2 regions of the Paracoccus sp. TOH genome follow, and region 2 is predicted to be linked to the other one. Evidence: riboswitches for the same ligand, from Rfam matches in the RefSeq annotation. Region 2 holds a riboswitch; the other holds the start of a gene.
What was found. A riboswitch is a leader RNA that binds a small molecule or an ion and turns the genes downstream of it on or off. The one in region 2 is predicted to bind glycine.

Region 1: linked by a shared signal. The riboswitch ahead of gcvT (glycine cleavage system aminomethyltransferase GcvT) and the one ahead of NBE95_RS06375 (type I glyceraldehyde-3-phosphate dehydrogenase) in region 2 are both predicted to bind glycine.

What each region holds. Positions count from the first base shown of each region.
Region 1 is NZ_CP098360.1:1,161,449-1,165,841, reverse strand. It holds gene gcvP (aminomethyl-transferring glycine dehydrogenase) at 1-1,097, opposite strand, end outside; gene gcvH (glycine cleavage system protein GcvH) at 1,258-1,614, opposite strand; gene gcvT (glycine cleavage system aminomethyltransferase GcvT) at 1,625-2,737, opposite strand; glycine riboswitch at 2,869-2,957, opposite strand; gene NBE95_RS05770 (SDR family oxidoreductase) at 3,024-3,806, opposite strand; gene NBE95_RS05765 (hypothetical protein) at 3,865-4,200, opposite strand; gene NBE95_RS05760 (hypothetical protein) at 4,197-4,393, opposite strand, start outside.
Region 2 is NZ_CP098360.1:1,280,568-1,284,960, reverse strand. It holds gene NBE95_RS06385 (agmatinase) at 1-316, opposite strand, end outside; gene NBE95_RS06380 (LysR family transcriptional regulator) at 414-1,316, shown strand; gene NBE95_RS06375 (type I glyceraldehyde-3-phosphate dehydrogenase) at 1,313-2,308, opposite strand; glycine riboswitch at 2,409-2,502, opposite strand; gene NBE95_RS06370 (hypothetical protein) at 2,843-2,977, opposite strand; gene NBE95_RS06365 (hypothetical protein) at 3,100-3,306, opposite strand; gene NBE95_RS06360 (cold-shock protein) at 3,372-3,578, opposite strand; gene NBE95_RS06355 (hypothetical protein) at 4,026-4,304, shown strand.

The DNA.
Region 1 (4,393 bases), 120 kb from region 2:
GTGACCGCGTTCAGATGCACCCGCTGGGCGATGGCGCGCAGGCCCACCGGCCCGTGGAACACCGCATAGAAGCTCGCCATCACCGCCAGCAGCGCCTGGGCGGTGCAGACGTTCGAGGTCGCCTTTTCGCGGCGAATATGCTGCTCGCGGGTCTGCAGCGACAGGCGATAGGCCTGGTTGCCCTTGGCGTCGATGGACACGCCGACGATCCGCCCCGGCATCGCGCGCTTCAGCTCGTCGCGGCAGGCCATGAAACCGGCATGCGGACCGCCATAGCCCATGGGCACGCCGAAGCGCTGCGCCGAGCCGATGGCGATATCGGCCCCCATGGCGCCCGGCTCCTTCAGCACGCAAAGCGCCAGCAGGTCGGTGGCCATGATCGCCACCGCGCCCGCCGCATGCAGCGCCGCGATCTCGGCGGAGTAGTCCCGGATCTCGCCGAAGGTGCCGGGATACTGGAAGATGGCGCCGAAGACCTGCGAAGGGTCGCATTGCCGGCCGCGGACGATCTCGATGCCCAAGGGCGCGGCGCGGGTCTCGATCACGGCGACGGTCTGCGGATGCAGGTTTTCGCTGACGAAAAAGGCTCGGGCCTTGGACTTCGCCGCGCGCTGCGCCATGGCCATGGCCTCGGCGGCGGCGGTCGCCTCGTCCAGCAGCGAAGCATTGGCCACCGGCAGCCCGGTCAGATCGGCGACCATGGTCTGATAATTCAGCAACGCCTCCAGCCGGCCCTGAGCGATCTCGGGCTGATAGGGGGTGTAGGCGGTATACCAGGCCGGGTTCTCCAGGATGTTGCGCTGGATCGCCGGCGGCGTGACGGTGCCGTAATAGCCCTGCCCGATCAGGCTGGTCATGACCTGGTTCTTCGCCGCCACCTCGCGCATGCGCTGCAGCAGCGCCGCCTCGGACAGCGCCGGCCAGTCCAGCGGTTCGGATTGCCGGATGCTCGCCGGCACGGTCTGGCCGATCAGCTCCTCCAGCGTCTCGGTGCCCACGACCTTCAGCATCGCCGCCATCTCGGCCGGTGAAGGCCCGATGTGACGGCGATTGGCGAAATCGTCGGGATTATAGTCGGTCGGGGTCCATTTACCCATCACTGGCCTCGATGCATCGGTATGGTCTCAACATTGCCTTGGAAAAAGCGCAGAGGAACCGGCAACGCCCGCCCCGCCTTTCACCGTTTTCCAAATACCCTCGGGGGGTCCGGGGGGCGAAGCGCCCCCGGCTTCCGCCGGGCCGCGGGGCCCGGCCATCTCAGCCGATCAGCGCCTGATAAGCCGCCTCGTCCATGAAACCGGACAGGTCGACCGAGACCGGCTTGATGCGGAAGAACCAGGCCGCCAACGGGTCCTCGTTCACCGCACCGGGCGCGTCGGGCAGCGCCTCGTTGACGGCGGTGATCACGCCGGCGACCGGCGCCACGATATCCGAGGCGGCCTTGACCGATTCGATCACCACGATCTCCTCGCCCGCCTCGACCTCGCGCCCGACCTCGGGCAGCTCGACGAAGACGACATCGCCCAGCTGCTCGCTGGCATGGGCGGTGATGCCGACGGTGATCTCGTCGCCGTCCTGTTTCAACCATTCGTGGTCTTCGGTGTATTTCAGCATGCCTGGCCTCTCAGCGCTTGTAGCTCGGTTTGTGGAAGGGAAGCGGGGTGACGGTCACGGGCAGCCGCTTGCCGCGCAGCTCGGCCCACAAGGACGTGCCGGCGGCAAGCCCGGCGGGCAGGATCGCCATGGCGACCGGCCCGCCGACCGAGGGGCCGAAGCCGCCCGAACAGACCGTGCCGATCGCTGCGCCGCCCTCGGCCGCGTCGAAGATCTCGACCCCCTCGCGGATGGGCGCGCGGCCCTCGGGGCGCAGGCCCATGCGGCTGCGCGCCGCGCCTTCGGCCAGTTCCTGCAGGATCGGCCCGGCGCCCGGGAAACCGCCCGCCCGCGCGCCGCCCGCGCGGCGGACCTTGGGAATCGACCAGCCCAGCCCGGCCGCGCCCGGCAGGGTCGAGGCGTCCATGTCATGGCCGTAAAGCGGCATCCCCGCCTCCAGCCGCAGGCTGTCGCGGGCGCCCAGCCCGATCGGCGCCACCTCGGGCTCGGCCAGCAGCGCCTCGGCCAGCGCGACCGTGCGGTCGCCGGGCACGGAAATCTCGAACCCGTCCTCGCCGGTATAGCCCGAGCGGCTGACCCAGAGCGTCGCGCCCTGCCAGTCGAACTCGGCCACGTCCATGAACTTCATCGCCTGCGCGCCGGGAACCAGCCGGGCCAGCACCTGCGCGGCCTCGGGGCCCTGCAGGGCCAGCAGGCCGCGATCCGTCACCGGCTGGACCAAGATGCCCGCGGCCTCCAGCCGGCGCAGATGGGCGATGTCCTGCTCGGCGCAGGCGGCATTCACCACCAGAAACAGGTGGTCGCCCTTGTTGGCGATCATCAGGTCGTCGAGGATGCCGCCCGCGTCGTTGGTGAACAGGCCGTAACGCTGCCGGCCCTCGGCCAGCCCGACCACATCTGCGGGCACCAGCGTCTCCAGCGCCTCGGCCACGCCGGGGCCGCGCAGGATCACCTGACCCATGTGGCTGACATCGAACAGGCCGGCATGGCTGCGGGTATGCAGATGCTCGTTCAGCACGCCCATCGGATATTGCACCGGCATGTCCCAGCCGGCAAAGGGCACCATCTTCGCGCCGCGCGAAAGGTGCAGGTCGTATAGCATCGTGCGCCGAAGCTCGGCCATGGGCATCCCCTGTCTTGCGGACGGACCGATCCCGCCCGGTTAGATGCCCCCTCTGTCCCTACCCCAAATGGGGGCGCCTGAGATCGTTATCCCTTCGGCGGGCGGCGGCGGCCGCCTCTCTCCAGAGCGTACATTGGAAAACGGTCCCTTTGCCTGAGAGATTCCCGGGGCGGTTGCTCCTTCGGCCCTGGCTTGCGCCAATGTCTCCCGATTTCCTACTTTCGTCGTAGCCGGGCGGCGGGGTTCTGGCAAGAGCCTTCCTGCGCCCGCCCGGCCACCCGCGCCCTCAGATCGAGATATTCGCGGCGCCGCCGTCCAGCAGGATGTTCTGCCCGACGACGAACCGGGCATGCTGGCTGCACAGGAAGGCGCAGGTGGCGCCGAAATCCTCGGGCAGACCATAGCTGCGGGTCGGGATGGTCGCCTCGCGGCGTTGGCGGGCCGCGTCGACGCTGATGCCCTCGGCCCTGGCGACGCCGGAATCCAGGCTGTCGGCGCGGTCGGTGGCATGGATGCCGGGCAGCAGGTTGTTCACCACCACGCCATGCGGCGCCACCTGCCGCGACATGCCGGCGACAAAGCCGGTCAGCCCGGCGCGGGCGGTGTTCGACAGGCCCAGGATGGCGATGGGCGTGCGCACCGATTGCGAGGTGATGTTGACCACCCTGCCCCAGCCGCGTTCCATCATGCCCGGCACCAGCGCCTGCATCAGCGCGATGGCGGTCAGCATATTGGCGTCGATGGCCTTGATGAAATCCTCGCGCGACCAGTCGGTCCAGCTGCCGGGCGGCGGGCCGCCGGCATTGTTGACCAGGATGTCGGCCTGCCCGCCCAGAGCGTCGAGCACCGCGGCGCGGCCTGCCTCGGTGGTGATGTCGGCGGCGACCGGCGTGACCGAAACGCCGTGCTTCGCCGCGATCTCCTCGGCCGTGGCCGTCAGCGCCTCGGCGCCGCGGGCGTTGATGACCAGATCGACCCCGGCCTCGGCCAGCGCCTCGGCGCAGCCCCGGCCCAGGCCCTTTGACGCGGCGCAGACAAGGCCCTTCCTGCCCCTGATCCCCAGATCCATGGCTTCCCTCCTGTTCAGCTTGCCGACAAGGAAGCGCGGGGCGGCCGGATTGTCCAGTTCAGAAGCAGAGGATCTCGGCCTCGGCCTCGGCGCGGTGGAAATTCGCGACCATGTCGTTGGTGCCCATGTTGCGGAACGCGGCCGAGCGTTCGCCGCCCATCTGCCGCATGGCCATCACCGTCTCGGCCTTGACATAGGCGTCATAGGGCAGGATCTCGGCGATCTGGTCGATGGCGCAGCTGCATTTGTCCAGCACGTCGCGGGTCTGGCCGTTCGTCGCCATGCAGACGAAGACGTAATCGGCCCGCGCATTGGTCGGATAGTCGTTGACCGCCTGCGCCCCGGCCGTGCCGGCCCAGATCGCAAGCGCGGCCGTCAGGGTCGCCCGGATCATTTCAACACCATTTCGCTGTCATAGGCGGGCCGCCCGCCCGCCAGGGATCCGGTCCGCGCCACCATGCTGCGGATCGGCTGCTTGGGATCGCCCAGGGTGAAGCGCAGCTCCAGCGTATCGAAGCCGGCCATGCGCTCGCGGTTCTTGTCGTCGCGGAACGGCGCGAAGCTGGCGATGGTGACGTCGCCCTCGT
Region 2 (4,393 bases):
TGTCGGTATGGACGATATCGGCATCGCCCAGATCGACGATGCGCACCTCGGGGCCCAGATAGGTGCAGTCGTCCTCGTGATCGTAGGCGCCGGCATGGCCGAAGCTGAACAGCGTCGAGGCCTCGCGCACCGCGCGCGGCCCGAAGCGGGCGCCGGCGCGGAACTGCGTGCCGAAGTCGAAGGGCGCGCCCAGCACTGCCACATCGGCGTCGATGCGCGACCAGTCCTGGACATAGGGCCGCTTGCCGAAGGTCGAAATGCCCACGAAGGGCAGGTTCAGGCGGCCGGTTTCATAGGCGGGACGGGTCTCGGTCATGGGCTTTCCCCCTGCATGGATCATGCCGGGACTATGCCGCGCCGGTATTTGCGATAAACAGGAAGTCACCGATCCTTACTTTGGCGTTTTTGAAGCAATGCGGATCAGCGACTATACCCTGCGCAACCTGCGCAGCTTCTGCGCCGTGGTCGAGCATGGCGGCCCCAGCGGCGCGCAGGCGGTGCTGGGCGCCAGCCTGTCGGTGATCTCGACGCATCTGAAGGATCTGGAACTGTCGCTGGGCTTCAGGCTTTGCCAGCGCGGGCGCGGCGGCTTCGCGCTGACCGACAAGGGCGCCGAGGTCTATCGCGAGGCCAAGCGCATGCTCGGTTCGGTCGAACTGGCCGAGGCCAATCTGGGCGCGCTGCGCCGGGTGCTGGCCGGCCATCTGCGCGTCGGGCTGGTGGACAGCGAGGCCGACAATCCCGACCTGCCGGTGCATCGCGCCATCCGCCGCTTCTTCCGGCGCGAACAGGAGGTGCGGCTGAGCCTGGAGATCGGCACCACCGAGGCGCTGAGCAAGGGGCTGCAGACCGGCGACATCCATGTCGCCATCGGCCCCTTTCCCAGCCGCCAGCCGAATGTGGATTACCGCCCGGTCTGGGCCGAGGAGCACGCGCTTTATTGCGGCCGCAGCCACCCGCTGTTTGCGCAGGAACAGGTGGGCATCGAGGATCTGTCGCCCCATGCCGTCACCGCCCGCCCCTATCTGCAACGCGCCGAGCTGGCGACGCTGCGCGAGCCCAGGGTGCGGGCCTCGGTCTCGAACATGGAGGCGCAGGCGGTGCTGATCCGCAGCGGCTGCTTCCTGGGCTTCCTGCCGCTGCATTTCGCCGAAACCTGGGTGCGGCGCGGCGAGATGCGGCGCATCGGTGGGCTGGGGCTGGAATGGTTGTCGCAGTTCTACGTCGCCCTGCGCATCCAGCCCGAACCGCCCGAGATCGCCCGCATCTTCGCCGCCGACCTGGCACGGGAACTGGCGCCGGCCCCGGCGGTCTAGCGCCGGCCCATCAGCCGGGCCATGTCCAGCATCCGGTTGGAAAAGCCCCATTCGTTGTCATACCAGCCGAAGACCCGGGTCAGCCCGCCCGCCACCGAGGTCTCGGGCCCCGCGAGAACGATGGATTCCGGCCGCGCCCGCAGGTCGCTGGAGACCAGCGGTTTTTCCGTCCAGCCGAAGACCGGAGAGCCCTGGGCCGCCGCCTGCAGCACCGCGTTCACCCCGGCCGCATCGGTCGGGCGGGCGCTGGCGAAGGTCAGGTCGATGCAAGAGACGCTGGCCGTCGGCACCCGGATCGCCCGCGCCGCCACCCGCCCGGCCAGATGCGGCAGCACCGTGCCGATCAGCCGCCCGGCGCTGGTCGTGGTCGGCACCATGGACAGCGCCGCCGCCCGCGACCGCGCCGGATCGCCGCGCGGCTTGTCCACCGTGGGCTGGCTGCCGGTATAGCAATGCACCGTGGTCATCTGCCCCGAGACCACGCCGAAAGCCTCGTCCAGCACCCGCAGCAAGGGCGCCAGCGCATTGGTCGTGCAAGAGGCGTTCGAGACGATGCGCTGGCCGTCCAGCTGGTCCTCGTTGGCACCGATCACCACGGTCACGTCGGCCTGGTCCGAGGGGCCCGAGATCAGCACCGCGCCCGCCCCGGCCTCGATCCCGCGCTCGACCACCGCGCGCGAGCCGGTCATGCCGGTGCATTCCAGCACGACATCGACGCCCGACAGGTCCAGCCGGCGCAGGTCCGGCGCGGAATGGAAGGGGATCGCCCGGCCATCGACGACCAGCGCGCCATCGGCCACCGCGACCTGCCCGCGCCAGGGGCCGAAGACGCTGTCATATTCGAACAGATAGGCACAATTCGCGAGCGGCTCGATATCGTTGATCAGCACGAGGTCCAGATCCTCGTAACCGCCCTGCGCCCAGATGCGCAGGATCGAGCGGCCGATGCGCCCGAAGCCGTTCAACGCCAGCCTGATCCTTCTTTCCGCCACGCGCTCCTCCTCCTCGGCGCAAGCCGGGCGGGCCGGCTGCCCCGCAAGGGGTCGGCCTCACCCGTCTCGGTCCAAAGTTGCGAACCCGCCGGCTTGCGGCGCGTCCCCCTCTGTCCTTTTGCCTGAGAGCGTCACCGCATGGCGGCTTCTTCCTTCGGCGGATGCGCGGGGCATCTCTCTCCAGAGTGTCGGTCCGGCAGTCTGCTTGCCTGAGAGATCCGGGGCGTTGCTCCGTCGGCGCGGGACTGAACCCGACTCTCCTGTCCGAACCGGGGCGGAGGCTGGCACAGTCCCGCCGGTTTGGAAAGGCCCCGAATCCGCCATGCTCCGCCGCCGTCCGGCCCGACCAGCCCAGCCGCCGCGGCGACAAATGGCGATGCGGTCGACGCAGGCCGGCCAGGCACCCCGGACTGAAACGGAAAACGGCGCCCCTGCCATGCTGGGACGCCGTTGGTCGGGATGGTCGAAGCGCCGGGAAAGCCCCGGCGCGGCCTGTTCCGCGCGCGCCGTCGGGGGCGCGCGGGCCTCAAGCCGTCAATGCCGCGACATCGGGATGCCGCCCCGTTCGGGCGTGCTGATTTCCGCCTGCTTGACCATGTACATGATCGCCAGGCGGCGCTTGTTCTGCTGTTTCTGGACAGTTTTCCTGCGGATCGTTTTTCTTGCCATGTTTTTCGTCGTTCCTGTTGAGCGGCGGCCATGCGCCCCTCGCGTCCCCCTTGCGGAAGACCCGGGCGCGGTTGTCGCCGCAGCACGCTCGCCTGCCTGCCGTGACCGGCCTGCGAACGCGGTTATTTCGTGGGCTTGCGCTTGGCGGGGGCTTCGGTCGGCCCGGCCGCGTCGCGGGCCAGGCGCTGCGCCCGAAGGCTGGCAGTCAACTCGGCGCGCCGTTGCTTCTGTTCTTCGATGATCAGCCGTGCTTCGGAAGTGGTCCGGTCCATCGCGGTCATCGGCGCGGGATCGCGAAACAGGCCTTTGGCTTTGTCCTTGGGTGCCATGCGGGCCTCCAGAGGGTGTGGTCCGGCCATGATCGGCCGGACCGGGTGCCGTTCAGCGCAAGGGCTCAGGCGAGCACGAGGTTGCGCGCCGACTGGCGGCCGTCGCGACCCGATTCGATCTCGAACGTCACGGCCTGGCCGTCGTTCAGATGATGGATGCCGGCGCGCTCAAGCGCGCTGATGTGCACGAACACGTCCTTGCCGCCATCTTCCGGGGCGATGAAGCCGAAGCCTTTGGTGGCGTTGAACCATTTCACGGTGCCATTGGCCATCGTGATATCTCCTTCATGTCTGTCGCCCGCGACATGCGGCGACCCGGCTCAGTCAGTTCGAAACGCAGACTGAAGCCGAAAGGAGACAGGTGCAGAGAGAAATAACGTTGCCGGGCCAAAATGGGCCCACGGCCATCATAAATCAAGAGGCTCGGGCCGCCGGGGTGGCTTCGGCAGGCCCATCCTACAGGCAAGTAACTGAATAAACCTCATAAATTCCTTATTTCGGACTTTCGGGGTCACGCCGAGCCCGCTGCCGGACAGGGAAAAATGCCGGCAAACGCCTGCTTGTCACGCGCTGCAACGCAGCGGTAATATTGCGTGATCCGAAAGCAGCGGTTACAAAACTGTGAGGATATCCGGCGTAAGCTGGAACCGAACCGCGCCGGCGGATGCAACCGGCGCCACCCAATTCGTCCGCATTGGCTACCGCCCGCGCAGCGGGTCGTGGCGCTGGATGATCAACGAAAACTGAAGAAAGGACCTCGTATGTGGACTCGCGTTCCGACGACTGTCGATGGAAAGGCCATTTCTGGGGACTGGACGATAACCCTCAACGATCGGCCCGTCGGCCGCATCTCGCATGATTCGCAGGGGCCGGGCGTCGGCGCCTGGACCTGGATGATGCTGGATCGCGGCGATGCGGGCGGCCGCGCCTGGACCGAAGAGGCGGCGCTGTCGGCCATCAAGGAGACGGTCGGCAATTCTTCTGCCGAGGTCGCCTGACCTAGGGACGGGGCGCCGGCAAGGGCGCCCTGCCATACTTTCCGGCCCCGCCGGGCCGAACCCCCGGCCGTGCCATGCTTGGCCATCTG